4 regions of the Streptomyces sp. NPDC104202 genome follow, and region 4 is predicted to be linked to each of the others. Evidence: riboswitches for the same ligand, from Rfam matches in the RefSeq annotation. Region 4 holds a riboswitch; each other region holds the start of a gene.
The links. Region 4 has a riboswitch for cyclic di-AMP ahead of ACZ60W_RS28815 (transglycosylase family protein). Riboswitches for the same ligand answer to the same signal wherever they lie in the genome.

Region 1 (7,039 bases), on a different contig from region 4:
AGCTGCGAGATCTCGCCGTCGCGCACCAGCCTCCAGAACTCCTTGCCGTCGGCCGGGTCGTTGAGCGGTATGTTCACGTTCCGTACGCCGGGCAGCTCGACGTCCGGGCCCTCCACCCGCCGGTCGGCCTCGTTGCGGAAGTCGAAGACGGTGTGCAGTCCCAGCGTGGCGAGGAAGGCGGCGTCGCTCTCGGTCGCGTGGGCGAGGTGGCCGCTGCGGAAGAGCCGGCCGGGGCGCACGGCGCGCCCGTCCGTCGTCGGCAGGCCGCCCACGTCCCGGAAGTTGCGGACCTCGGCCAGCTCGGGCTCGTTCGCCTCGGTGGGCGGGACCTGCGGCAGCTGCTGCGTCACTGATGCTCCTGGGGTGTCGTCGTTCGGGTGCCCGACGCGAGATCGGTTCCAGGGGCAATCATCCCGGTGGCGCGCGGGCGGCGCACCCCCTCGGACGGGAATGGGTGATCTGTCCGAATTAAACCCTTAGGGGTAACGCGCCCCGGTTGCAGGGGAGATGGGGTCCGGCGCGTGAGCAGCGTCATAAAGGTGACGGATCGTGGCCGACGGCCCCGCGCAATTGCCCTGCGTGAAAAGGGGATCGAGGGACCGTCATCCACACAGGGTGACCGGAATGCGAGGCCGATCAAGGGCCTTGGAATGCCCCGGGAAAACGGCGGCTTGTTCGCGCCGACCCCGCTCGTCTAGCGTCACCGTCAATCCGGTCGGACCGCCGAATCCTGCCACCGTCCGGAATTCCACTCACCCATGTGTGGCAGGAGCGGGGGACCCAGGTAGTACGCCGGTCCCGCGATGCAGGACGGCTCGGGGTGAAGCCGCGTGAGAACGCGGCCGGACATCTCCAGTCCGAACCCGACAGCTCACCTCGCAGGCGCCGGAGAGGAATTCGCCATGCCCGCGAAGGGTAAGCACCGCCGTCCCAGGATCAACCCCCTCACCCGTGGACTCGCCGTCGCCGGCACCGGTGGCGCCGTCGTCGCGCTCCCGCTCCTCGGGGCGACCGGGGCCCACGCCGCCGAGCAGTCCGCGCCGGCCGCCGTCCCCGGCGCCGTCACCGCCCAGGTGAAGGCCCCCGCCGCCGCCCAGGCCGCGCCCGCCGCCCAGGCCGCGCCCAAGACGTACTCCGTCGTCCGCGGCGACTACCTGTCGAAGATCGCCGCCGACCACCACCTCGCGGGCGGCTGGCAGAAGCTGTACGCCGACAACCGCCAGGTCGTCGGCGAGAACCCCTCGCTGATCCTGCCGGGCATGAAGCTCACCCTCGGCGCCAAGGGCACCGCGCCGAAGGCCGTCGCCCCCAAGGCCGCCCCGAGCGCCGCGTCCTCGGAGAAGAACGGCGACGCCCCGCGCGCCTCCCGCAGCAGCCAGCGCGACTCCGCCCCGGCCGCCGCGACCTCGCAGAGCTCCGCCCCCGCGTCGTCCTCCGGCTCCTCGACCTCGTCCTCCGGCTGGGTCACCCCCGTCGCCGGCGGCGGCTTCTCCACCCCGTACCGCGCGGCCGGCTCCATGTGGTCCTCCGGCTACCACACCGGTGTCGACTTCATCGCCTCCTCCGGCACCACCGTCCGCGCCGTCGGCGCCGGCACGGTCGTCTCCGCCGGCTGGAGCGGCGCCTACGGCAACGAGGTCGTCATCCAGCACGCCGACGGCAACTACTCGCAGTACGCGCACCTCTCCTCCCTCTCCGTCTCGGCCGGCCAGAGCGTCTCCGGCGGCCAGCAGATCGGCCTCTCCGGTTCCACCGGCAACTCCACCGGCCCGCACCTGCACTTCGAGATCCGCACCACGCCGAGCTACGGCTCCGACGTCGACCCGCTGGCCTACCTGCGCCAGCACGGCGTCTCCGTCTGACCCGGACGCACCCGACGGCCCGGCACACGCGTGCCGGGCCGTCGCCGTATTCCGGCTTTTGAAAGTCTTTATCGGTGGCATATGTCACCCGCAGTCAACCCCTCCTTACGGTCGCGTAGGTCACACCGGAAGGGGAAAAATGTGCTCCCGTGGCAGACGATTCGAGATCAAGAGACAAGAACGCATTCGGGTCGTACGCGGCGATCGGTGACAGCTTCACCGAGGGCGTCGGAGACCCCGGGCCCGACGGGACGTACGTCGGCTGGGCGGACCGCTTCGCGGTGCTGCTCGCCGACCAGCTGCCGGAGCACGACGGCTTCCGCTACGCCAACCTGGCCGTCCGCGGACGCCTCCTCGACCAGATCGTGGCGGAACAGGTCCCCCGGGCGAAGGAACTCGCCCCCGACCTGGTGACCTTCTGCGCCGGCGGCAACGACATCATCCGCCCCGGCACCGACCCCGACGACGTCGCCGAGCGCTTCGAGCGCGCCGTCGCCGACCTGACCTCCGCCGTCGGCACCGTCATGGTGACCACCGGCTTCGACACCCGCGACGTGATCCTCCTCAAGCACCTGCGGGGCAAGATCGCCACCTACAACGGGCACGTCAGGGCGATCGCCGACCGCTACGGCTGCCCGGTCCTCGACCTGTGGTCGCTCAAGTCCGTCCAGGACCGGCGCGCCTGGGACGACGACCGGCTGCACCTCTCGTCCGACGGCCACACCCGGGTCGCCCTGCGCGCCGCCCAGGTCCTCGGCGTGCCGGTGCCCGCCGACCCCGACCAGGCGTGGCCGCCGGTCCCGCCCCGCGGACCGCTGGAGGTGCGCCGGGACGACATCCACTGGGCGAAGGAGTACCTCGTGCCCTGGATCGGGCGCCGGCTGCGCGGCGAGAGCTCCGGCGACCACGTCGAGGCCAAGCGCCCCGACCTCATGCCGCTGTAGGTCCCGGGAGGACCGGCGGGGGCACCGCGGCGGGGATCCGCTCCAGCACCCCGCCGGCGAAGACGTCGTACAGCGGCAGCGTCTCCAGGTGGACGTAGCCGATGTGGCAGTCGCAGACGGCGAGGGGGCAGGCGCGGGGGCGCAGGGCGGCGCGGTACGAGCCGTCGTACAGGTTCCCCAGCTCGGCCCTGACGAAGTGGCAGCGCCGCACCGTCCCCTCGCCGTCCACCGAGATCACCGACTCGCCCGTGCGGCAGGGCAGCCCCGCCGATCGGTGCGGATGCCGGCTGTAGGGGAAGAGCGGGTCGAGCGCCGTCCACGCGTCCGCCTCCGCGTCGGTGTACGTGTGCCCCTCGGCCGCGTTCACCCACAGGTAGACGTGGGCCGGCAGCGCGGCGCGCAGCCGGCGGGCGTGCTCCAGGTGCTCGGCCAGGCCGACCACGCCGACGCTGAACCGGACGCCCCGGTCGGCCAGGTCGCGGCACTTGCCGAGGAACCGCTCGTACGGCGTCTGGCCCGGGTGGTACGTGCACCAGAGCGCCACGCGCTCCGGGTCCGCGTCCGCCAGCCAGTCGGTCCGGCAGCTCAGATTGGTCTGGATCGCCACCCGCTCGACGTGCGGCAGCCGGGACAGCCCGACCAGCGCCCGCCGGTACCAGGAGCGCACCAGCCCCTCGCCCCAGGGCGTGAAGAGGATCCGCAGCCGGTCGCCGTCCTGTCCCGCCGCCCAGCCGGTGAACCGCTCCAGCGCCGCCCGGTCCGCGCGCAGCACCTCGGCGCCGTCCCGCCGCTTGGCGAAGGGGCAGTAGGGACAGTCGAGGTCGCAGGAGGAGAGCGGGCCCCGGTAGAGCACGGTGAGGTCCATGCCCGCGTCCGGCACGACGGACGGTGTCAGGTCCACGGCCGCCCCGCTACTTCGGCTCGTACGCGGCCATCGCGGCCCGCACGCCGGGGGAGAACAGCTCGGGGCCCAGCCCGTCGGAGTGCGCCAGGCCCTCCGGCGACAGCCGCAGGAGTCCCTCGGGCGCGTCCCCGTCCAGCCAGCCGAACGCCCCGAACCGCCCCAGCTCCACCGGGAAGTCCGCGAACGGCGAGGAGCCGAACCGCTCCTCGTACCCGGCGACCGGCATGCCCTCCGCCTGGAGCAGCGACTGCAGCAGATGGCGACGCCGGGCCTCGTCCGCGTCCACCGCACGGCCCACCTCGGCGTGCGCGAAGTCCCCGGCCTCCGTGTACGCGTCGATGAGGGTCCGGATCTCCCGCATGTCGACGGCGTAGTCGAAGGAGTAGTGGAGCGTCGAGGTGTAGGAGCGCGCCCCGCACCCCAGGCCGATCATCCCGTCCGTCTGGCAGGCGTGGTCGTCCGGCCCGAGCGGGGCGGCGTCCGCGCGGCGGAACATCCGCATCGACACCTGGGTGTAGCCGTGCGCGAGGAGGTGGTCCCGGCCGGACCGGTAGAGGCGCAGCCGCTGCTCGTCCCACGCCCGGTCCGCGGCGGCCGGATCCTGGAGCCGGCCGAGGCCGGTGAGCGGCCGGACGTACAGCGGGTAGAGGTACAGCTCCTCCGGGCGCCAGGCCAGCGCCGCGTCCAGCGAGACCTGCCACGAGCGTTCCGTCTGGCCGTCGATCCCGTAGATCAGGTCGATGTTCAGGACGGGGACGCCGGTGTCCCGGATGCGGCCGAGCGCCGCCTCCACGTCGGCGCGCCGCTGCGGCCGGACCGCGGCCCGCGCCTCGGCCTCCACGAAGCTCTGCACGCCGATGCTGAGCCGGGTCGCGCCCCGCTCCGCCAGGACGGAGAGCCGGTCGGCCGTCGCGGTCGAGGGCGAGGTCTCCACCGAGAGCGGCACCGCCCGCAGGTCCGCGCCCATCCGCTTCTCCGCGATGTCGCAGAGCCGCTCCAGCTCCCCGGCGGTGAGGAAGGTGGGCGTGCCGCCGCCGAACGCGGCGGTGGCGAAGCGGACCGGCCCGTCGTCGCCCAGCGCCTCGCGCACGGCCGCGGCCTGGCGGTCGAGCGCGTCCAGGTAGCGGCTCGTCAGCCCGTCCGGCGCGCCGACACGGGTGAAGAGGTTGCAGAAGCCGCAGCGGACCTCGCAGAACGGCAGGTGCGCGTAGAGGGAGAGGGCGTCCTTCGGCTCGTCCGCCCACAGGCCCCGGAGGGCCGGCCGCGCGGGGAGCGGACGGTAGGCGGTCTTGTGCGGGTAGGCGTAGACGTAGCTGCCGTACGGGCGGGGGGCGGGGGTGCTCACGCGGCGGCCTCCCGGTCGGGTCCCGGCAGGACGAACTGCGCGTAGGGCACGGTCCACACGACCTCGTGGCCGATCCGGTGGCCGGTGTGGCCGTCCTCCCCGTACGCGGTGCCGTGGTCGGAGCAGACGACGGCGAAACAGGGCCGACGGGCGCTCATCGCGGCGAAGAGCCGGCCGATGTGCCGGTCCACGTACTCCAGGGCCGCGGCGTGCGTCTCCCGGGAGTCGCCCGCCTCGCTCGTCGCCCCCGGGAGGTGGAACCAGTTGGGCTGGTGGAGCGCGGAGACGTTGACGAAGAGGAAGAGCCGGCGCTCCCCGGGGAGCCCGGCCACCACCTCCTCGGCGCGCGCGACCTGGGACTCGAACGAGGTCGGCGAGGCGACGCCGAAGGAGGGCTCCCAGTGGCTCTCCTGGAACAGGCCGGGCAGCACCGTGCCCAGCGGCGGCTGCTTGTCGAAGAAGCCCACGCCGCCGACGCAGACCGTCCGGTAGCCCTCGGCGGCGAGCGCGGACACCAGATCGGGGGTGTCGTGCACGAAGGTGCCGTCGGTGGTCGTCTCGCTCCCCGCGAACCGGGCCGCGAACAGCCGCGGGTGCGGCCCCGGCGCGGCCGGGGTCGGCAGGAACCCGGCGAACATCGCCTGGTGCGAGGCGTAGGTGAAGCTCCCGGGCGCGTGCCGGCGCTCCCAGACACCGCCCGGCAGATGCCGGGCCAGGTGGGGGAGGCGGCCCTCGGCCAGCAGCTCGACGGCCACGTCGTACCGGAGCGTGTCGAGGGTGACCAGGAGCAGGTCGTGGCTGCCGACGATCGCGTTCATGTCGGGCTGGTTCACGTGGTGCTCGTTCCTGTGGTGCGGTTCTCGTGCGGGGGACGTCCGGTCTCCGGGGCGGGCCCGGCGGTCCGGCCCGGGGCGACGGCGCGAGGCGGTCCGGCGGCGCGGGGGCCGGGGAATCCGGCCGCGACCTGGGCCCCGTACGTGTCGAGGCCCTCGGCGCCCCTGCCCGGCAGGCCCGTGAGGCCGGGCAGCAGGTCGCCGAAGGCGTTGACCTCGCCCACGGCGAAGCGGCGCCAGCCCGCTGCGGGCAGCAGGTCGACGCCCACGCAGCCGGTGCCGGGGAAGGCGGCGGCGGCCCGCTCGCACACGGCGAGCGCCTCCTCCCAGCTCCCCCCGGCGGCGGCGATCGAGGCCCGGGCGGCCGCCAGATCGCCCCGGGCGCCGCCCAGGTGCAGATTGGTCATGGGGGAGCGGCTGGTGCGGAGCACGGCGTGGGTGGCCCGGCCGTCGATCACCACCACCCGCAGGTCGGCCGTCCGGCCGCCCTGGGCGGCCTTCGGCAGCCACCGCTCGACGTGCAGGCCGTCGGGGGCCAGGGCGTCCACGATCGAGGCGATCTCGGACTCGCTCGTGTAGCGCCGTACCCGCAGGGAGTTGAAGAGCCGTCCGCCCGGCCCCCGCTCCACCGAGGTGGTCGCCTGGAACCTGCCCGCTCCGTTCGTCTCCACGGCCAGCACCCCCGAGGCCGAGGAGCCGTGCGCGAGCTTCACGAACACCCGGCGCAGACCGGACCGCCCCGTCAGCTCCCGGACGTCCGCCCAGCCGCGCACCACCGGGGCGGCGGCCCCGGAGGTCGGCGACTCGGGCACCGGCACTCCGGCGGCCCGCAGCCGTGCGTGGCCCAGCCGCTTGTCGAAGAGGACGGACAGCTCGCCGGGATCGTCGGCCAGGGCCGCCCCCGACCCGGCGACCGTGCGGGCGAGGCCCGCCACGGCCGCGGTGAACCGCGCGTACCAGAGGCCGCTGCCCTCGACCCGGGCCGGATCGTCGACGTCCCGCAGCAGCCGGTCGGCCACCGGGTCCTCGCCGGGCGAGTCCAGCCGCACGGTCTCGCCGGCGGCGAACCGGGCCTCGCCCCGCAGCACCTCGGGCCAGGACACCGCCCGCGCCCCCGGCAGCCCGGCGGCCCGCAGCGCGTCCTGGAGGAA
Region 2 (7,039 bases), on a different contig from region 4:
GCGGATCGTCCTCCTCGGCTCGCCGATCGACGAGACCTCGGCCGACGACGTCATCGCGCAGCTGCTGTACCTGGATCACGCGGCCCCCGGCCAGGACATCGCCCTGTACATCAACTCGCCCGGCGGAGCGGTCCACGCGATGACGGCGATCCACGACACGATGGGCTCGCTCCACTGCGACGTGGAGACGACCTGCCTGGGCCGGGCCGAGTCCACCGCGGCGGTGCTCCTCGCCGCGGGCACCCCCGGCAAGCGCATGGTCCTGCCCGGCGCCCGGGTCACGCTCGAACAGCCCGCGCTGGACGAGCCGATGCGGGGGCAGCCGAGCGATCTGGACGTCCACGCGCGCGAACTGCTGCGGCAGCGCGCGCTGGTGGCCGCGATGCTCACCGAACACACCGGGCAGGAGCGGGAGCGGATCGACGCCGACCTCGACCGCACGACGGTCCTGGACGCGCCCGCGGCGGTCGCGTACGGACTCGCCGACCACCTCGTGAGCCGCCGGCGGGCGCCCGCCGGCGGCGCGGCGCGGTGAGCGCGCGGTGGTCCCTGAGCTTCCGCCGCTGCCCGCCCTGACCCGGGCCGAGGGCGAGTTCGTCGACGCCTACCTCGAAGTCGTGGACCTCCTGGGGAAGATCAACCCATCCAGGGGTTCGCATACCTATGGAGCCCTGCGCGCGGCACAAGCCCTGGTGGGACGAGTGGAGGCGTTGCGCGCCGCCCTGACGCTCATGCACATGCGGGGCGAGAACGAGGTGCACGCGGACACATTGGCGCGTGCCCTGCGGGTGTTGGACGGCGAGCGGAGGACGGGCCGGGTCACCGTGCCGCAGACCCGAGCGAGTTGACATACCGGCGTGTCGTGTCGAGGGCCGGACGGCCGACGTGCGCCGCAGATTCCCTCGCTCGTTCGGCGTAGTCGACGAGTCGACACATGCGTCGGGAGAGTTGCGCAACAGGTGTACACATCTGGCGGAATCGAACGTTCCATCGCTGGTGCGGGGCTCGTCGGCCAAACCTCGGAAGATCACAAAGGCTGCCTGTCCACCTGAATGGATCAGTCGTGAGGAGCCTCACATATCGCCGTTTCAGCTCGGTTTTCGCCCATGTCGTGGGTCAAGATCCCTGACGACGACAAGCCCCCGCCGCCGCGGCGGGGCGGTCCGGGCGGACGCCGAGTCCTGCCGCTGTCCCGGACGTCTGGTCGGCAGGAGTGGATCGGCAGGAGTGGAGGACCCGATTTTTGCGGGGCGTACGCGCTGTTCCGGCAGCGAGGCCGCCCCTTGGGGTGAAGCCGCAGCCGCGGCCGGGCATCTTCGCCAGCCCGAACCCGACAGGTCATCCTTCGCAGGCGGCTGACGAAGGGTTGCGCATGACTGCGCAGATGCACGTCCCGTCCCTGCTGTCCCGGGCCGGAGCCGTCTCGGCTCTCACCCTCGCCGCCGTCGGCGGCACGCTGCTCGCCCCAGGAGCGGCGCCGGAGGCCCAGGCAGCCACCTCACACGCGTACAAGGCACTCAGCGTCGCCCAGTCCAAGAAGGGAGCCCCGTACCGGTACGGAGCCAGTGGACCCACCCGGTTCGACTGCTCCGGCCTGACGCTCTACGCGTACAAGAAGGCGGGCAAGTCGCTGCCCCGCACCGCGCAGCAGCAGTACAACAAGACCCGGCACATCGCCGCGTCCAGCAGACAACAGGGGGACCTGGTCTTCTTCCACTCCGGTGGAAGGGTCTACCACGTCGGCATCTACGCCGGCGCGGGCAAGATCTGGCACTCGCCCAAGACGGGCTCGTGGGTGAAGCTCGACAAGATCTGGTCGTCGAAGGTCTACTACGGCCGCGTCCGATGACGGCCCCCGGCCGCTGACGCGGCCCCTCGGACCGGCCTGAGCGGCGGGGTGGCGCCGCCCCGCTCTCCGCCCGGACCGCGGCCCCCGGCGTCCCCTCCGGAGCCCTTCCCCGACGACCGGCTCCCCGGCGGCACCGCCGGAGCGGGCTCACCCGGACGGCCGCACCCGCGCCACCGCCTCCCCTCCCCCGCGCGACCGCGCGGCCGCCCTGTCCCGGTGGCCGGCGGTCCCCGCGGGGGCGGGGTCAGCGGATCGGCACGGGAGCGGCCGCCCAGGGGAGGGTGATCCAGACCGTCTTGCCGCCGTCGTCCGTCGGCGTGACGGAGAACCGGCCGCCCGCCGCGGCCGCGAGCGAGCGGATGATGACCAGACCGCGGCCGTTGTCCTGCTGGACCGCCGCCGGGAGGCGGCGGGGCCGGCGGGGATGGCTGTCGGTCACCCCGATGTGGAGGACCTCCTCGCGCACCAGCCTGATGTCGACGGTGAACGTCGGCGAAAGGCCGAAGGTGTGGACGACGGCGTTGGTGGCCAGTTCCGAGACGATCAGGCGGATCGCGTCGGCGGTGTCCGCGGCGTCGTCGAGTCCCCAGCCGGTCAGGACGTCCGCGACGTACCGCCGGGCCGTGGGGACCGAGGCGGGTTCGCTCGGCAGCGTGACGGATGCTTCCTGATGATCTGCCATGCGACGCTGTCCCTTTCCCGCCGGGCACATCGTCCCGGATTGCACTACGCGTCAGAGTGCCACCGATCGTGCCGCCCCGGGCGGGGTTCCACCAAGATATGTCCCTGTCTGTCGCCCGAAGCGGTGAACTCCACGACCCCGGAACGCGCTTGGGCAGCGGTCACCGCGGCCGGCAGCCGCCCGCCCGGACCGGCGGCGCCTCACCCGACGGGCGCCGTCCGCAGGATCGTCTCCACCGCGCGCTCGATCTGCGCGTCGGTCAGGTCGGCCCGGGCCGTCAGGCGCAGCCGCGAGATGCCGTCGGGCACCGAGGGCGGCCGGAAGCAGCCGACCGCCAGCCCCTGGTCGCGGCAGTCCGCGGCCCAGGCGAGCGCCGCCTCCGGAGAGGGGGCCCGGACCGAGACGACGGCCGCGTCGGGCCGGGCCGCGGTGAGGCCGGCGTCGGTCAGCCGCCGGTGCAGGACGGTCGCCACCGTCCTGGCCCGCTCGGCGAGCCCCGGCTCCGCGGCGATCCGCCGCAGGGCCGCGAGCGCGCCGCCCGCGGCGGCGGGGGCGAGCCCGGTGTCGAAGATGAAGGTGCGGGCGGCGTTCACCAGGTGCTCGACGACCCGGGCGGGCCCGAGGACGGCGCCGCCCTGGCTGCCCAGGGACTTGGAAAGGGTGAGGGTGGCGACGACATCCTCGGCGCCCGCCAGACCCGCCTCGTGCAGGGCGCCCCGGCCGCCGTCGCCGAGGACGCCGAAGCCGTGGGCGTCGTCCACCACGAGACCGGCGCCGTGCGCGCGGCAGGCCGCGGCCAGTTCCGTCAGCGGCGCCCTGTCGCCGTCGACGGAGAACACGGAGTCGCTGACGACCAGGGCGCGGCGCCCGGGGTGCGCGTCCAGGGTCTTGCGTACGGCCTCGGGGTCGGCGTGCGGGACGACGGCGGTCTCGGCGCGCGCGAGTCGGCAGCCGTCGACGATCGAGGCGTGGTTGGCGGCGTCGGAGACGACGAGGGAGTCCCGGCCGCCGAGCGCGGTCAGCGCCGCGAGGTTGGCCGTGTAGCCGGAGGAGAAGACGAGGGCGGCCTCGAAGCCGCAGAAGTCGGCGAGTTCGCGCTCCAGGCGCGCGTGCAGCCGGGTGGTGCCGGTGACGAGGCGCGAACCGGTGGAGCCGGCGCCCCAGCGCCGTGCCGCCTCGGCGGCCGCCTCGGTGACCTCGGGCCGGCGGGTGAGGCCGAGGTAGTCGTTGCTCGCCAGGTCGAGGAGGTCCGACTCGGCCGCCCGGGGCCGCAGCGTCCGGACGAGACCGGCTTCCGCCCGGCGGCGCGCCTCGGCGTCGGTCCAGTCGAACGCGGTACGGCGCGGGCCCGCGGCCCGTGCGTCGTCGGCCTGTGGCATGCGGCGATCCTTTTGTAGGCAGCGCACAGACACTAGCCGGAGGGAGCCGGGGTCGGGATGTGGTCATCCACACACCCCGATCGGGGGCGTTTGTTCGGTTCCTCCTTGGCCCGGGGGTGGGCGGTAGGCAAGGATCAGCGGTTATGGACCTGCTGAACACGCTGGTGGAGAAGGGGCTGCGGCGCGAGCTGCCGACCCGTGAAGAAGCGCTCGCCGTGCTGGCGACGTCCGACGACGAACTGCTCGATGTGGTGGCCGCGGCCGGCAAGGTGCGCCGCCAGTGGTTCGGCCGCCGGGTGAAGCTCAACTATCTGGTCAACCTGAAGTCCGGGCTCTGTCCCGAGGACTGCTCGTACTGCTCGCAGCGCCTCGGCTCCAAGGCCGAGATTCTCAAGTACACCTGGCTCAAGCCGGACGAGGCCTCGCAGGCCGCGGCCGCGGGTGTCGCGGGCGGCGCCAAGCGGGTCTGCCTGGTGGCGAGCGGCCGCGGTCCGACGGACCGGGACGTGGAGCGCGTCGGCAGGACCATCGAGGCGATCAAGGAGCAGAACGAGGGCGTCGAGGTGTGCGCCTGTCTCGGTCTGCTCTCGGACGGCCAGGCGGAGCGGCTGCGGGAGGCCGGCGCCGACGCGTACAACCACAACCTGAACACGTCCGAGGCGACGTACGAGGGCATCACCAAGACCCACACGTACGCGGACCGGGTGGACACCGTGCAGAAGGCGCACGCCGCCGGTCTGTCGGCGTGCTCGGGCCTGATCGCGGGCATGGGCGAGACCGACGAGGACCTGGTCGACGTCGTCTACGCGCTGCGCGAGCTGGACTCGGACTCGGTGCCGGTCAACTTCCTCATCCCCTTCGAGGGGACCCCGCTCGCCAAGGAGTGGAACCTCACCCCGCAGCGCTGCCTGCGGATCCTCGCGATGGTCCGGTTCGTCTGCCCCGACGTGGAGGTGCGGATCGCGGGCGGCCGTGAGGTGCACCTGCGTTCGATGCAGCCGCTGGCGCTGAACATCGCGAACTCGATCTTCCTCGGCGACTACCTGACGAGCGAGGGCCAGGCCGGCCAGGCCGACCTCGACATGATCGCGGACGCCGGTTTCGAGGTCGAGGGCGCGGGCACCACGACGCTGCCGGCGCACCGCGCGGACGCGCTCGCCGCGGCGGGTGGCAGCTGCGGCTCGCACGCTCCGGCCGGGGCCGGCGGCTGCGGTGCGCAGGCGCAGGCCGACGGCGACGCGGGCTGCGGCGGGCACGCCGGCGGCGGCTGCGGTCCCTGCGGCGGCCACGCCGCCGAGCCCGCCCAGGCCCCCGCGGCCGGGGCGGAGACGGAGGCCCCCACCAACGGTGCCCGGCCCGATCTGGTGGCCGTGCGCCGCCGGGGTGCCGGCACGGACCTGGCGCCGAATGCGTAACGACGAACTGCTCGCCCTGGACCGGGCGCACGTCTGGCATCCGTACGGCCCCATGCCGGGCCGTGCGGAGCCGCTGGTCGTCGCGTCCGCCTCGGGTGTGCGCCTCCGGCTCGCCGAACCCGCCGAGGGCCAGGACGAGTTGGTCGACGGCATGTCCTCGTGGTGGTCGGCGATCCACGGCTACAACCACCCCGTGCTCAACGAGGCGGTCCGCGGACAGCTGGACCGGATGAGCCACGTCATGTTCGGCGGGCTCACCCACGAGCCCGCCGTCCGGCTCGCCGCCCGGCTCGTCGAGATCACGCCCGAGCCGCTGCGGCACGTCTTCCTGAGCGACTCGGGCTCCGTCTCCGTCGAGGTGGCGGCCAAGATGTGCCTGCAGTACTGGCGTTCCCTCGGCCGCCCCGAGAAGCAGCGGCTACTGACCTGGCGCGGCGGCTACCACGGGGACACCTGGCAGCCGATGTCGGTCTGCGACCCGCAGGGCGGCATGCACGAGCTGTGGACCGGCGTCCTCCAGCGGCAGGTCTTCGTGGACGCGCCGCCGGCCGCCTTCGAGGAGTCGTACGCCGAGCTGCTGCGGGCCGAGATCGGGCGCCACGCGCACGAGCTGGCCGCCGTGGTGGTGGAGCCGGTGGTGCAGGGCGCGGGCGGGATGCGCTTCCACGACCCGGCGTACCTGCGGGTGCTGCGCGAGGCGTGCGACGCGCACGACGTCCTGCTCGTCTTCGACGAGATCGCGACCGGGTTCGGCCGCACGGGCCGGCTGTTCGCCGCCGACCAGGCGGGCGTCTCCCCCGACGTGATGTGCGTCGGCAAGGCGATGACCGGCGGCTACCTGTCGATGGCGGCCACGCTCTGCACGAGCCGGGTCGCCGACGGGATCTCACGGGGCGAGGTGCCGATCCTGGCGCACGGGCCGACCTTCATGGGCAACCCGCTCGCCTCGGCCGTGGCCCTCGCCTCGCTCGACCTGCTGCTCTCCCAGGACTGGGAGGTCGAGGTCAAGCGGATCGAGACCGGGCTGCGGACCGGCCTCGCGCCGGCGGCCGACCTGCCGGGCGTCCGCGAGGTGCGGGTGCTCGGCGCGATCGGCGTCGTCCAGCTCGACCACCCGGTCGACATGGAGGCGGCCACGCGCGCGGCGGTCCGGGAGGGCGTGTGGCTGCGCCCGTTCCGGGACCTCGTCTACACGATGCCGCCGTACGTGACCGGGGACGAGGACCTGGCCAGGATCTGCAGGGCGGTCCGCGCGGCCGCGGCGGCCGGCTGACCGGCCCGCGCGGAACGGGCCGGTCGGAGCGAGCCGGTCAGGGTGAACGGAAGGAACGGGACAGCAGTGGGAATCATCGTCGTCAGCGGTACGGGGACGGAGATCGGCAAGACCGTGGTCACGGCGGCGGTGGCCGCCGTGGCGACCGCGGCGGGACGGTCGGTCGCCGTCCTGAAGCCCGCCCAGACGGGCCTCGGCCCGGACGAGCGGGGCGACGCGGACGAGGTCGTCCGGCTCTCCGGCGCCGTGACCTCCGCCGAGCTGGCCCGCTTCCCGGAGCCGCTGGCCCCGGACACGGCCGCCCGGCGGTCGGGGCTCGCCCCGGTCGGGCCCGCCGAGGTCGCCGAGGCCGCCCGGAAGCTCGCCGCCGAGCACGACCTGGTGCTCGTGGAGGGGGCCGGCGGCCTCCTGGTCCGCTTCGACGAGGAGGGCGGCACGCTC
Region 3 (7,039 bases), on a different contig from region 4:
AACCGGCGCGCGATCATCGACAACACCACCGGCGGCCGGTACGACGACGCGTGGCTGGGCACGCTCGTCGACCGCTCCGTGGGACGGTCCAACGCCCGCGCCTTCCGCGCCTATCTGGACTCCTGGTCCCGCACCGACTTCCACGAGCGCGTCCGCGACAACCCCGTGCCCGTCCTCCTCGTCGTCGGAGCACACGATCCGGCGCTCGGCAGCGACGCCATGGAGGCCACCTGGCTGCGCTGGTACCCCAACGCCCGCCTGGAGGTCCTGAAGGACGCGGGCCACTACGCGCCCGAGGAGACGCCGGAGGCCCTCGCCCAGGCCATCGAGGCGTTCCTCGCCGCCTGACCGGGCCGCCGTTCGCGCGGTGCCGGGTCCGGCGCTCCGGCGCGGGCCGGCACCGCGGCGGGCGGCGCGGTCCCGGACGTCATCCGAACGTCGATCGCGCGGACGACTTTCGAGGACAGCGGAGGCGCGGGGCGCCACGCGATCATCGTGGTCACGACGCCACGGGACGGTCCGCGGCCGACCGTCCACGATCAGCTGGAGCACACCCGATGGGCCTCGCGCAGTCGCAGCACCGCTTCCTCGTCCGGCAGAAGGTCACGCCGATGGCCAACCGCTACCTGGTGCACACCGAGGGCGCCGGCGGTGAGGAGGCGGAACTCGTCGCCTTCGCCCACCAGAAGCGCATGGCGTTCAAGGAGCACGTCACCTTCTACACGGACGAGTCCCGCCGCCAGGTCCTCTTCACCTTCAAGGCCCGCCAGGTCCTCGACGTCGGCGCGACCTACGACGTGCACGGTGCCTCCGGCAGCCGCCTGGGCGGCTTCCGGAAGGACTTCGGGGCCTCGCTGCTCCGCAGCACCTGGCACCTCGCACGGGAGGGTGCGGCGACGGAGACCACCGGACGCGAGCGGCACCGGGGCGTGGCGCTGCTGCGGCGCGTCTGGGAGTTCCTCCCCTTCACGGACCTGATCCCCTTCGCCGTGCCGTACCACTTCGACTTCGCCGAGGCGGGACGGCCCGTCATGTCCGTCGACAAGCGCTTCGGCCTGCGCGACCGGTACGTACTGGACATAGCGGACCCGGAGCTGGACCGGCGGCTCGCGATAGCCCAGGCCGTCGCCCTGGACGCCCTCCAGTCCCGCTGAGCCGGGGCCGCCCCCAGCGCGCTGCCGACGCATCTACCCTGGAAGGAGGGGCAGGGGGCGGGTCGCGCCGCTCCTCCCCTAGCCCGGGCCGCGCGGGCGGAAGGGCGGCGGACCATGTTCTTCACCGATCGCACCGACGCCGGCCGGCAGCTCGCCGGCCGTCTCGACCACCTCAAGGACCAGGACGTCGTGGTCCTCGGTCTCCCCAGGGGAGGTGTCCCGGTCGCCGCGCGGGTCGCGGAGGCCCTCGGCGCCCCCCTCGACATCTGTCTCGTGCGGAAACTGGGTGTGCCCCGGCAGCCCGAGCTGGCCATGGGAGCCCTGGGCGAGGGCGGCGTGCGGGTGCTCAACGAGCGGGTGCTCCGCGATGCCGGGGTGGACGACCGGAGCCTGGCCGCCGTCGAGGCGGAGGAGCACGCGCTGCTCGACGAGCGCGCCCGCCGCTACCGGGGCGACCGGGGGTCGGTCTCCCTCCGCGGGCGCACGGTCGTCGTCGTGGACGACGGGCTGGCGACGGGGGCGACCGCGCTCGCGGCCTGCCGGGTGGTGCGGGCCGGGGGTGCGGCCCGGATCGTGCTGGCGGTCCCGGTGGCGCCACGCGGCTGGGCGGAACGGCTCGGCGGTGAGGCGGACGAGACGGTCAGTGTCCACGAGCCCGAGGTCTTCTACGCGATCGGACCGTTCTACCGGGACTTCAGCCAGACCCCTGACGCCGAGGTGATCGCCTGCCTCGACCGTGCCCGGGACGTGCGGGGGCCCCGGGGCGGGGGCAGGGAGGTGCGGATCCCGGTCGAGGGCGCCGCGCCGGCGGCGGGGCGGCTCGCCGTGCCCGGGGGAGCGCTCGGCATCGTCCTGTTCGCACACGGCAGCGGCAGCAGCCGGCACAGTCCGCGGAACCGGGCGGTGGCGGAGGCATTGCACCGGGCGGGGCTGGGGACGCTCCTGTTCGACCTGCTCACCGAGGAGGAGGCGGGCGACCGGCTGATGGTCTTTGACGCGCCCCTGCTGGCCGGCCGGCTCGCGGGGGCCACGGAGTGGCTGGCCGGGGAGCCGGAGGGCACGGGGCTTGCGCTGGGCTACTTCGGCGCGAGCACGGGAGCGGCCGCCGCCCTGTGGGCGGCGGCCGACACGGAGAGCCCGGTGAGCGCCGTCGTCTCGCGCGGCGGCCGCCCCGACCTCGCGGGCGACCGGCTCGCCTCGGTACGGGCGCCGACCCTCCTGGTGGTGGGCGGCGCGGACACGTCGGTGCTGGAGCTCAACCGCACGGCCCTGTCACGGCTGCGGTGCGAGAACCGGCTGGCCGTGGTGGAGGGCGCCACGCACCTCTTCGAGGAGAGCGGCGCCCTGGAGGAGGTGGCGGAACTCGCCGCCTCCTGGTTCACCGGGCACTTCGCCGGTCAGTAGGCGCCGTTGACGTTGTCGATGGAGCCGTAGCGGTCGGCCGCGTAGTTGCAGGCGGCGGTGATGTTGGCGACCGGGTCGAAGAGGTCCATGGACGTCCCCGGCACGTGGTAGGCGAGGAAGGTCGGCTCGATGACCTGGAGCAGGCCCTTGGACGGTGTGCCGGCCACGGCGTTGGAGTCCCACAGGTTGATGGCCTTGGGGTTGCCGGAGGACTCGCGCATGACGTTGCGGAGGATGCCGTCGTACGAGCCGGGGATGCCCTGCTGGCCCATGATGGCCAGCGACTCGCGGATCCAGCCGTCCAGGTTGTCGGCGTAGTTGGTGGCGGCGACGGGCGCGGCCTTGACCGGAGCGGCGGCGGCCGGGGCGGCGGCGGACGCGCCGGTGGCGGCGGCAGGGGCGGGCGCGCGGCGCTCGGAGCGGCTCGCGCGCTCGGCCGTGGCGGCCTTCTTCGCCTTCGGAGCGGCGGTCTGGACCGAATCCCGACGAAGCGTCAGTTCGAGGCCGGGGTGAATAAGTGACGGATTGTCACCCACGGTGGCGCGGTTGGCCTTGTAAAGGCCCTTCCAGCCGCCCTGAATTCCCTTCTTCTGGGCGATCAGGGAAAGCGAGTCACCGCTGACGACCGTGTAGGTGCGGGCCGCGGCGGGCGCGGCCGGTGCCTTGGCCGTGATCGGCGCGGCTGCCGTGTTCGCGGGAGCGGAAACGGCCTGGGCGGCGAATTCCGGGGTCCCGGAGACGGGCGCCGCACCGGCGACGGCCGGTGCGATCAGCGGGAGGGCGAGGGCGACGCCACCCGTGCCGACCAGGGCGATGCCCTGGGAGACGGGACGGCGGCGGGTGCGGCGGTGCTTACCGTGAGCAGGCATGACGGGATTCCTCTCCGGCGCCTGCGGGGTGAGCTGTCGGGTTCGGACGGGAGATGTCCGGCCGCGCGCACGCGGCTGCACCCCGAGCCGTCCCGGAATCCGGGCCGGCGTATTCGTGGGTCCCCCGCTCCTGCCGTCGGGTGAAAAGGGAGGTATTTCGAGCAGTGGCAGGATTCGGCGATCCGCTCGAATGGAGGTGACCGTAGGCCAGTAATGCGACGGATAACAAGAGGACCGGGACGCCGCCTGCGGGAAAAGGATCACCGAATTCGCAGAATTCAAGATCGACCGGCTCTCCGGCGCGGTGAACTTCCGTATGCCCCATGGCTCCCGCGGATTTCGGCGGCCGGGATCCCGGCCGGGGAGTGAGTCGCGTCACCAGGGTCTCAATGTCCGAATATGCACGGTAATTCTGTTAATGGGGGAGTGAGTGGAAAAGCCCCGAACGGCGGGTGGGCACTCAAGGGCAAAAGTCGCAAAACCGACATTTATCCTGAAAGATGGAGCCACCCCGACCGAGGAGCCGTTGGATGCCCCCTGCCACCTCCGCCCCCCTGCTCAGTCCCGACACCGTCGACCGCGAGGCCGCCGCTCTCTGTGCCGACGCCGGCTGGCAGCGGCTCGTCGCCGGACCGGTCATCGACGAGCCCCTCGCCCCGCCCCTCTCCGCGGAGGGGTGGCGGGACCTCCTGACGGTGCCGGTGGAGCGACTGGTCGCCGACGCGCTCGCCGAGGTATCCCCGCCGCTCCCCGCCGAACGCCGGCTGCCCGGCCGCGTCGGAGCCGCCCTGCCCGACCGGCTCCATGTCTGGCGCCGGATCGGCAGGCCCGACCTGCGCCCCTCGGTCCATCTGGGCTATGCGCGCCTGGTGCTCACCGAGTGGGGCTGGCAGAACGCCCCGTACCGGCTGCGCGACCGACGGGGGGCCCGCTGTGTGTGCGGCGCCCTGCTCGCCGCGCACCGGCTCGGGCACGGCAGCGCCGACACGATGAACGAGGCGGCGGCCTGGGTCATGACCGAGCTCCGCTCGCGCGGGTGGCACGACCTGATCGGGCCGTGGAACCGCGCTCCCGGCCGCACGGCCGGCGAGGCCGTGGACCTGCTCGACGCCGCCATCGGCCGGGCCGCACGGGCCGGCCGCTGACGCGCCTCCGGCGTGCCGGGCCGGGTCTCGCGGGCGCGCCACCCCGCGCCCGCGCGTCGCCCCGCCCCGGCACGCCGGCGGGGCGGGTCAGCCGGTGACGCTCGGGGCCCCGGTCTCGATGTGGCCGGTGTACCGGCGCGACCAGGTTCCGTCGATGTCGGCGACGATCGTGAAGTCGTACCAGCCGCCGTTGTACGCCACCGCGTTGAAGAAGTCCTCCCGGCTGGAAGCCGCCGGGACCGTGTACGTCCACGGCCCGTCGGTGCGGTAGGCGTTCGAACGGATGGTGAAGGTGACCGGGCCGCCCGAGGCGTTGGTCATGCGGAACCACAGGGCCGTCTTCCCCGTGCCCGGCTCGGTCGCGAACCGGGCCGAGACCTCCACGTCCTTGCCGGCCTTGGAGGCGTCGCCGATGAAGCGCCGCAGGAAGCGGTTGGGGCCCATCATCGAGAGGTCGTACTTCCCGGACCCCGACCCCAGCCCGATGTTGAAGTAGTCGGAGGCCGTGCCGCCCGGGTCGACCGTGTACTGCCAGGCGGCCGTGTCGCGGTACTGGTGCGGGTGGATCGAGAAGTGCGCCGGCCGCCGTGCCTGCGCCCCCTGGTTCGTCATCGAGAACCAGGCGAGGATCTTGCCCGCGGCGCCGAACTCGAACCGGTCCAGGTTGCCGTTGACCTGGTACGGCACGGCACGGGCCGGTCGGGTGCCGGACTCCTGCGCGGGAAGGGCGTTGTTCTGGGGTGCCGGGTTCGGCATCGGGCCGCAGGTCGCCTGCCCGATCACCTTGGCCGTGGAGGGGAGCCCCGCCGGCACGCCGTAGACCGGGTTCGCGAAGTCGAACACCCCGGTCAGGTCCCCCGTCACCTTCCTGCGCCAGGCGCTGATGTTGGGGCAGGTGGCGGGCGTGCCCAGCGCGGCCGTCCAGGTCTCCATGAAGCGCAGCACGGAGGTGTGGTCGAAGACCTCGGAGCTCACCCAGCCGCCTCGGGTCCACGGGGACATGACGATCATGGGGACGCGGAAGCCCAGGCCGATCGGCACGCCGTCGAGGTACTCGCCGGGCGTCCCCGGCGGGGCGACCGGCGGCGGCACGTGGTCGAAGAAGCCGTCGTTCTCGTCGTAGTTCAGGAAGAGCACGGTCGAGTCGAAGACCTCGGCGTCGGCCGCGAGGGCCCGGTAGACCAGGTCGACGAAGTGCGCGCCGTCGCCGGGCGGGGCGTAGGGGTGCTCCGAGAACGCCTCGCTGGCGACGACCCACGAGACCTGCGGCAACGTGCCCGCGAGGACGTCGGAGCGGATCGCCGCGGCGATGTCGTCGGGGGTCGAGCCGGTGACCCTGGGGACCGAGCCCATGCCGCGGTCGTACAGCGGGTCGCCGGGGCGCGCGTCGGTGAACTTCCTGAAGTACGCGAGACCGTTGTCGCCGTAGTTGTCCTGGGCGTTCTGGTAGACCTTCCAGCTCACCCCGGCCCGCTGGAGCGCCTCGGCGTACGTCTCCCAGGTGAGGCCCGACTCGTCGCCGCCGTCCTTGCTGGAGCCGTCGATCTTCCCGCTCCACAGGAACGTGCGGTTGGGGCCGGTGGCGCTGAGGGCGGAGCAGAAGTACGCGTCGCAGATCGTGTAGTGGTCGGCGAGCGCGTGGTGGAAGGGGATGTCGCCGCGGTCCAGGTGGCCCAGGGAGCGGGTGTTGCCCACGCCCGTCACCCAGTTGTCGAGGCGCCCCTTGTTCCAGGCGGCGTGCTGCGAGGTCCAGCTGTGCGGGAGGTCGCCGTTGCACTGCGCGAGGGTCTCGCCGTCCACCCCGCCGGCCGGCGGGGTGTCGCTCAGCTTCCAGGGGTAGTGACGGCCGCCCCAGTTCGGCTGGTTGAACATGCCCCATCCGCCGGGCAGGTTGCCCGCGGCGCGGTCGCCGAATCCGCGGACGCCGCGGAGGGTGCCGAAGTAGTGGTCGAAGCTGCGGTTCTCCTGCATGAGGATCACCACGTGCCGGACGTCGGTGAGGGTGCCGGTGGCCGCCGTCGCGGCCGCGGACGCCCGCGCCGGCGGCAGCGCCGCACCCGCCATGAGCCCCGCGCCGATCCCGACGAATCCCCTGCGGCTGATGGGAAGCATGCCCCGCCTCTCGTGTCACGGTGTGCCCCAGCGGCACGTCGGACACATGATGGGGGAGGGGAGCTTAAAGGTATACGGCTGCGCCGTAATTACTGGGTTAACAGCCAGAGGCCAGGAAGATCGGGGTCTGAATTGGTCTACCTCAGAACCAATGATGTCCGATGCATCGACTCGCGTGCTCGCGCCGGTGAGCTGGGGGCCCGTCGTCGACGTGAGGCGCGCGGTCGTCGCCGGTGCGTCGAGCCGGTCCAGACCACGCCTCCGGCGGTCCGGGGGGACCTCCTGTCGAGCGGCCGGCCGGCGGGCGTGGGACCTGGAAACGCGCTGCATGCTTCTGCTTGAATGAGCTTGACTT
Region 4 (7,039 bases):
CAGCGAAGGGCCTCGGAGAAGGACTCCGCGCCGATCGGGGCGATCATGAACTCCTGGATGTCCACGTTGGAGTCGGCGTGCGACCCACCGTTGAGGATGTTCATCATCGGGACGGGCAGCAGGTGCGCGTTCGGGCCGCCGAGGTAGCGGAAGAGCGGCAGGTCGCTGGCCTCGGAGGCGGCGTGCGCGACGGCGAGGGAGACGCCGAGGATGGCGTTGGCGCCGAGCGATCCCTTGTTCTCCGTGGCGTCCAGGTCGAACATGGCCTGGTCGATCAGGCGCTGCTCGGTGGCGTCGTAGCCGACGAGCTCCGGGCCGATCTGCTCGATGACGGCGAGGACGGCCTTCTCGACACCCTTGCCCTGGTAACGGTTGGGGTCACCGTCGCGGAGCTCGATGGCCTCGAAGGCACCGGTGGAGGCACCGGACGGAACGGCAGCACGACCGGTGCTGCCGTCGTCGAGGCCGACCTCGACCTCGACCGTGGGGTTGCCTCGGGAGTCCAGGATTTCCCGGGCTACGACGACGTCGATGGACGGCACGAGCATCTCCTTCTGGGATGTGACGCTGGATGTGACGCAAGGTCGGTGCAGGGTCGCTTGGCCTTGCGACAAGAGCCTAACCGGCTCGGGGGCTCCCGCCCGCCGGGCGCCCGCACCCTGGGACGAAAAAGGACCCAAGGGCAGGTATTACGGGACGAAGGACCCCAGATCTACTGGACGGTAACCGCCTCCGTGTCCCGAACGCCCCTCCCCTGACACGGCGAAACCCCGGCCCGGCGTGCACGGGGGAGGGCACGCCGGGCCGGGGTGGTCACCGCGGGAGGGTCGCCTGGCTCACTTCAGGTGGAGCTGCTGGCCCACGTAGATCAGGTCGGCGTCCTCGACGACGTCCTTGTTCAGGTCGAAGAGCTTGGCCCAGCCGCCCTGGACGCCGTGGTCCCGGGCGATGGTGCCGAGGGTGTCGCCGGGCTTGACCCGGTACTCGCCGTCGCCCTGCTTGACCGTCTTGCCGGCCGGGGTGACGACGGTCTTGGCGGCGACGGCCTTGCGCGGGGCCTGCGCGGCCGTGGCCTTCTTCGGGGCCTGGCGCTGCTCGCTGCGGGTGGTCGGCTGCGTGGCCTTGCGCTCGGGGGCGGGGGCCGTGGTGCCACCGGTGTAGGTGGTGCGGGAGAGACCCACACCACAGCTCGGCCAGGCACCCTTGCCCTGGCCGGCGAGGACCTTCTCCGCGACGGTGATCTGCTGCGACTTGGACGCCTGGTGGGCGTTGGGGGCGTAGGCGGTGCCGCCGTACGCGGCCCACGTCGACGACGAGAACTGCAGGCCGCCGTAGTAGCCGTTGCCCGTGTTGATGGCCCAGTTGCCGCCGGACTCGCACTGCGCGACCCGGTCCCACTCGGCGCCCGTGGCGGCCGAGGCGGTGCCCGCGGTCATCAGCGGGGCGGCGACGGCGACACCGGTGACGCCGACGAGCGTGGCGACCTGGGTGGCCTTGGAGGGACGACGGTGTTTGCCCTTGCCGGAAAACAGCATGGAGATTCTCCTCACCGACGCCTGCGAGGTGAGCTGTCGGGTTCGGGCCAATGAGTTGCCCGGCCGCGTGTCCTTGCACGCGACTTCACCCCAAGCCGGTCGTCGGCCGTCCGTCTGGACGGCCGGGCCCGGCACTTACCTTGGGTCCCCCGCTCCTGCCTTCGGCGCTGACGCGACGACTGTTCCCATCGACCGACGGCAGGATTCGGCGTTTCGGTCGACGGGGCCCGCGGTGGCGAGCGGTTAAGACCGTAGACACAGACCCACCGGAAGTTCAAAGAGGCGCATTGCGGAAATTTCGCCCCTACTCGCCCTCCGGTGGGGGGCGTTTATGCAGGTGAGAGGTGACGGAGGCAAAGGTCACGGGCAGGACACGCCAGTTGGGGCGAAGAGACCCATGTCTCACTTGCCCAGAACCGGACATACAGTCCCGAACTAACCTTCGGCCGTGACCGGATCCGCCGTCAGTTCGAGGCTCTGACCAGGCAGGATCAGGTCCGGATCGGCGCCCACCGTCTGGCGGTTGGCGTCATAGAGGGCCGTCCAGCCTCCGGGCAGTTCGTTCGACTGCGCGATGTCGGACAGACTGTCGCCGGGCTGCACGGTGTACGCGTCCGAACTGTCCGCACTGTCCTTTGCGCCCGAATTCTTCGCCGCATCGGCCGCGGGTCTGGACGTAGAGGTATCCGCCAACTCGTCCTTGGGCGAGGCATGCTTGCCGGATTCCGCGGAATTGCCCGGCTTGTCGGTTTCCTCCGGAGCGGCGTCGCCCCGGTGCTTCCCGGATCCGGGCGCGGCCGACGACGCGTCACCCTCCTCCGTTCCGGGAGAAACGGGCGTACCGGGCGTAACGGATGTGTCGGGCGTGACCGGCGTCGTGGGCGTGCCGGGCGTCGTGGGGGTGCCGGGCGTGACCGGCACACCGGGGGTGACGGGGGCGGTCGGCGGGAGCGAGGCGTCGGGGTCCTCCGGCACGGCGGGCGTGGTGGGCGTGGCCGTGGCGGTCTTCGGCGTCTGTGCGTGCCGGAAGGAGCCGGTGGAGGCCGACGGGGCGCCGTCGGTCCGGTTCGACTCGGCGACGGGGCCGGTGGGGGCCGTCGGGACGGCGGTCGGGCCCGGGTCCACCCCGGTGGCCTTGCCGTCGTTGGTCAGGCCGGCGATCGGCGCGCAGGTCGCCCATTCGGTGCTGCCCTTGGCAAGGGCCTTCTCGGCCACCGCGATCTGCTGGGCGCGGCTGGCGAGGTCGGGGCTGGGGGCGTACGCCAGGCCGCCGTTCCGCTCCCAGCTGTCCTGGGTGAACTGGAGCCCGCCGTACATCCCGTTGCCGAAGTTGGCACTCCACTGGCCACCGGACTCGCACTCGGCGACCCGGTCCCAGGTCGCGGCGTCGGCCGCGGAGGCGGAGCCCGTGGCGAGCAGCGGCAACGCCATGGCGGAACCGGTGACACCGGCGGCGACGACGATGGCGGGGGCCTGACGGGGGCGACGGTGTCGTCCGTTCCCGGAACGCATAGGAGCGCCTTTCGCGTGACGGCTGAGACTGCCGGGAAACGTAGCGGTATTCGAACGCTCGTCACAAGTCGATGGACCCCCGATCACGTGAAGATCACATTTCTGACGCGACGTCACTTCCCTACCGGGGGGCGGACGGGGAGAATTCGACCGGAAGCGTGCGCAATCCCCGCATGATGAGCCCGCCGCGCCACCGCAGTTCGTCCGGATCGACGGCAAGTCGCAGATCCGGCAGGCGCGTCAGCAGCGTCGCGAGCGCGGCCTGCCCCTCCAGCCGCGCGAGGGGCGCGCCCAGGCAGTAGTGGATGCCGTGCCCGTACCCCAGGTGCTGGTTGTCGCGCCGGTCGAGGTCCAGCACGTCCGGGCCTGCGAACCGCTCCGGGTCCCGGTTCGCTGCGGCCAGCACGACGAGGACCGGGTCCCCCGCCGGGATCTCCTGCCCGCCGATGGCCAGCGCCCGCGTCGCGTAGCGCCAGGTCGCCATCTCCACCGGCCCGTCGAAGCGCAGCAGTTCCTCGACGCCGGTCTCCAGCAGCCCCCGCTCCCCCGCCGCGATCGACGTCTGGAGCCGCTCGCGCTCCCCGGGGTGCCGCAGCAGCTGGTAGACGCCGTTGCCGATGAGGTTGACGGTCGTCTCGAAGCCGGCGAAGAGGATGATGAAGGCCATGGCGGCGGCCTCGTTCTCGGTGAGGTGCTCGCCGTGGTCGGACGCCCTGATGAGCCCCGAGATGAGGTCCTCGCCGGGCTCCCCGCGCTTGCGGTGGATCAGCTCGGCGAGATAGCCGCGCATCTTCTTGACCGAGCGCGCGACCCCGCCGCGCGGCCCGCCGCCGTGGCGGATCATCATCCCGGCCCAGTCCCGGAAGTCGTCCTGGTCCTCCGGGGGCACGCCGAGCAGGTCGCAGATCGCGTAGATGGGCAGCGGGAAGGCGAACTCGTGGATGAGGTCGGCGCTCCCCCGCTCCGCGAAGGAGTCGATGAGCCGGTCGGTCAACTCCTGGACGCGGGGGGCGAACTCGGCGACCCGGCGCGGGGTGAATGCCTTCGACACGAGCCGCCGCAGCCGGGTGTGGTCGGGCGGGTCGATGTTGAGCAGGTGGGTCATCAACTCGGCCTTGCGCTCGCCCGGAATGCCCGTCTTGCCCTTGGCGTGCGGGGACTCGTCGTGGTGCGCCGGGTTCTTGGAGAGCCTCTGGTCGGCGAGGGCCTGCCGGGCGTCGGCGTACCGGGTCACGAGCCATGCCTCGACGCCGCTGGGCAGCGTCGTCCGGTGCACGGGCGCGTGCTCCCGCAGCCAGGCGTAGGCGGGATACGGATCGCTCGCGAACTCCCAGGTGAAGAGCTCGGGGGCGGGGGCGGGGCCGGGGGTCGTACTCACGGCACGACCGTACAGGTCCGCCCGTGACGGCACGTTCGTGGAGAACCTGTGATCAAGGGGTGCAGGTCGTGCCCTAGATTCATGCCGGTGGACCCCCAGCTGCTCAGAGCCACGTTCGCCGTCGTCGAGAGACGCGCCGAACACGCCGTCACCTTCTTCTACTCGCACCTCTTCTGGAACAACCCCGGGGTGCGGGCGCTCTTCCCCGACGAGATGCAGCCGCAGCGCGACCGGCTCTTCGCGGCGCTCACCCATGTGGTGACGCACCTGGAGGACCCCGGCCTCGCCGGCTACCTGGGGCGGCTGGGCCGCGACCACCGCAAGTTCCTCGCCTCTCCCGCGCTGTACGCCGCCGTCGGCGAGAGCCTGCTCGCCGCGTTCGCGCACGCCGCCGGCACCGCCTGGACGGTGCGGGCGGAGAAGGCGTGGTCCGAGGCGTACGACCACATCGCCGGGCTGATGCTGGCCGGCGCCGACGAGGCCGCCGCGGCCGGGGAACCGTCCTGGTGGGACGCGGACGTCGTCCGCCACCGGCGCCTCGGCGAGGACCTCGCCCTCCTCACCCTCCGGCCCCGCCGTCCGCTGCCCTACCTCCCCGGCCAGTACGTCGGCGTCAGCTCGCTGCGCGTGCCCCGCGTCTGGCGCACCTACTCCCTCGGGAACGCCCCCCGCCCGGACGGCACGGTCGACCTGCACGTCAGCCGCATCCCGGGCGGCGCGATGAGCACGGCGCTGGTCGAGGAGACCGGACCGGGCGACTTCCTGCGGCTCAGCGCCCCCGGCGGCGGCCTCACCGCGCGGACGCCGCCGGGCGGCCTGCGCACCTACGTCTGCGCGGGGACGGGCTGGGCGCCGGTCAAGGCCCTCCTGGAGGAGGCCGCCGGAGCCGAACCGGACCTGGAGGGCCGGCTCTTCGTCGTGGCCCGCGCCAAGGAGTACCTCTACGCGCGGCCGGACGCGGAGCTCCTGAAGGAGCGGCTCCCCCGGCTGAACGTCACCTACATCACCGCGGCGCCCCGCCAGCGCCGCGACCGGGCCACCGAGCGGCTGGTCCAGGCCCTGCGCGCCTGCGTCCACTGGCAGGCCCACGACGTCTACCTCGCCGGGCCCCCGGCCTTCCTCACCGAGGCCGGGGAGGTCCTGGAGGAGCTGGGCACCGACCCGGACCGGATCCACCACGACGCCCTGCCGAGCGTCGGGCGCTTCGCCACCCGGCCCGGCACCACCGCCGAGCGCCTCCTCGGCCCGCCCCAGGTCCGCTGGCACGACCCCGAGGCCCGGGCGCCCCGCCCGCGCTGACCCGGGCGCCGGATCCGGACGTCAGTCCCGTACCGGACCCCGCGCGCCCCGGCGCCACACGGCGAACCGCACCAGCTCCACGGCGCACCCGAGCGCGACGGCCCCGAGGACGATCCGCGCCCACCCCGGGGTGCCGCCGCTCGCCGCCTCCCAGCCGAAGAAGAGCGCCATCAGGGCGGTGACACCGGGCGCCTCGGCGGCCCGCGGCCGCCGGCCCCGCTGCCGGCTCACAGCCCTTCGGCCGCGCGGATCGCGTCCCGGTAGGTGCGGGACGCCGCCCGCAGCGCGGTCTCCGGGTCCACCCCGGTCTCCTCGGCCCCGGCCACCAGGGCCAGCAGCTCGTAGCCGATGCCCTCGCCCTCGGGCAGCGGCACGTCGAGGCCCGCCGTCCGCACCCGGCCCACCAGCTTCGCGGCGAGCGCGAGCCCCGGCTGGCCGAGCGGCACGCCGTCGGTGACGGACTCGCGCCGCTTCTCGACGGCCTTGGTCCGCAGCCAGTGCGCCTTGACCTCCTCGGGGGTCTCGGCGGTCTCGTCCCCGAAGACGTGCGGGTGCCGGTGGATCAGCTTCTCGACGAGCGTGGCCGCCACGTCGTCGAGGGAGAACGGCTCCTCCGGGTCCTCCTCGGCGATCCGCGCGTGGAAGACGACCTGGAGCAGGACGTCGCCGAGCTCCTCGCGCAGGGCCTCGCGGTCGCCGTCCTCGATCGCCTCGACGAGTTCGTACGCCTCCTCGATGCCGTACTTGGCGAGCCCCTCGTGGGTCTGCCGGGAGGACCACGGGCAGGAGCGCCGGATGCGGTCCATGATCTGCACGAGGTCGAGGAGGCGGGCACCGGGCAGGTCGTACGAGCCGGGCAGCAGCTCCAGGTCGGGCATCGCGTACCGGCCGGAGCCGGCGAGCCGGGCGAGGCCGTCGGTCAGCGCGCGGTCGCCCTCGCCGGAGGGCAGCAGCAGGACGGTGCGGCCCCCGGCGCAGTCGGCGACGAGCTCCTCGGCGGTCGGCGCGGTGTGCTCGACGGCGACGCCGGCCTCCCGCAGGTACGGCAGCTGGGGGTGGTGCGCGTCGGGACAGAGCACCCGGTCCGCACTCCGCAGCGCCTGCCACGCGGGCCAGGACAGCAGTCCGGGTGCCACGCGGTGGCTGGCGGTCAGCAGGACGATGCGGCCGGGGCTCTGGGAAGTCACCCCTCGAACCTACCCGGACTCAGGCACCGGCCTCGACGGCGGCCGGGTCCTGGCTGACCCGGCGGAGCCACGGCGTGGTGGCGGCGGTCAGTCCGCCCCGGCTGGAGTCCCAGGCGCCGTAGCGCGGG

Region 1: linked by a shared signal. The riboswitch ahead of ACZ60W_RS03630 (M23 family metallopeptidase) and the one ahead of ACZ60W_RS28815 (transglycosylase family protein) in region 4 are both predicted to bind cyclic di-AMP.
Region 2: linked by a shared signal. The riboswitch ahead of ACZ60W_RS28255 (C40 family peptidase) and the one ahead of ACZ60W_RS28815 (transglycosylase family protein) in region 4 are both predicted to bind cyclic di-AMP.
Region 3: linked by a shared signal. The riboswitch ahead of ACZ60W_RS21350 (LysM peptidoglycan-binding domain-containing protein) and the one ahead of ACZ60W_RS28815 (transglycosylase family protein) in region 4 are both predicted to bind cyclic di-AMP.

Annotation. Positions count from the first base shown of each region.
Region 1 covers NZ_JBVJMN010000003.1:217,509-224,547, forward strand. The annotation lists gene ACZ60W_RS03625 (tyrosine-protein phosphatase) at 1-350, opposite strand, end outside; cyclic di-AMP (ydaO/yuaA leader) riboswitch at 744-900, shown strand; gene ACZ60W_RS03630 (M23 family metallopeptidase) at 903-1,862, shown strand; gene ACZ60W_RS03635 (SGNH/GDSL hydrolase family protein) at 2,012-2,806, shown strand; gene ACZ60W_RS03640 (STM4011 family radical SAM protein) at 2,793-3,671, opposite strand; gene ACZ60W_RS03645 (STM4012 family radical SAM protein) at 3,718-5,055, opposite strand; gene ACZ60W_RS03650 (STM4013/SEN3800 family hydrolase) at 5,052-5,873, opposite strand; gene ACZ60W_RS03655 (STM4014 family protein) at 5,885-7,039, opposite strand, start outside.
Region 2 covers NZ_JBVJMN010000053.1:41,884-48,922, reverse strand. The annotation lists gene ACZ60W_RS28265 (ATP-dependent Clp protease proteolytic subunit) at 1-535, shown strand, start outside; gene ACZ60W_RS28260 (hypothetical protein) at 543-848, shown strand; cyclic di-AMP (ydaO/yuaA leader) riboswitch at 1,239-1,369, shown strand; gene ACZ60W_RS28255 (C40 family peptidase) at 1,373-1,849, shown strand; gene ACZ60W_RS28250 (ATP-binding protein) at 2,094-2,531, opposite strand; gene ACZ60W_RS28245 (8-amino-7-oxononanoate synthase) at 2,732-3,910, opposite strand; gene bioB (biotin synthase BioB) at 4,054-5,325, shown strand; gene ACZ60W_RS28235 (adenosylmethionine--8-amino-7-oxononanoate transaminase) at 5,318-6,598, shown strand; gene bioD (dethiobiotin synthase) at 6,665-7,039, shown strand, end outside.
Region 3 covers NZ_JBVJMN010000033.1:16,394-23,432, reverse strand. The annotation lists gene ACZ60W_RS21365 (alpha/beta fold hydrolase) at 1-348, shown strand, start outside; gene ACZ60W_RS21360 (LURP-one-related family protein) at 558-1,154, shown strand; gene ACZ60W_RS21355 (phosphoribosyltransferase family protein) at 1,269-2,558, shown strand; gene ACZ60W_RS21350 (LysM peptidoglycan-binding domain-containing protein) at 2,552-3,427, opposite strand; cyclic di-AMP (ydaO/yuaA leader) riboswitch at 3,433-3,614, opposite strand; gene ACZ60W_RS21345 (DUF6197 family protein) at 3,958-4,572, shown strand; gene ACZ60W_RS21340 (phosphocholine-specific phospholipase C) at 4,660-6,684, opposite strand.
Region 4 covers NZ_JBVJMN010000055.1:41,067-48,105, forward strand. The annotation lists gene eno (phosphopyruvate hydratase) at 1-548, opposite strand, end outside; gene ACZ60W_RS28815 (transglycosylase family protein) at 837-1,535, opposite strand; cyclic di-AMP (ydaO/yuaA leader) riboswitch at 1,539-1,712, opposite strand; gene ACZ60W_RS28820 (transglycosylase family protein) at 1,971-3,047, opposite strand; gene ACZ60W_RS28825 (cytochrome P450 family protein) at 3,169-4,425, opposite strand; gene ACZ60W_RS28830 (globin domain-containing protein) at 4,513-5,724, shown strand; gene ACZ60W_RS28835 (hypothetical protein) at 5,746-5,955, opposite strand; gene ACZ60W_RS28840 (nucleoside triphosphate pyrophosphohydrolase) at 5,952-6,911, opposite strand; gene ACZ60W_RS28845 (SurA N-terminal domain-containing protein) at 6,931-7,039, opposite strand, start outside.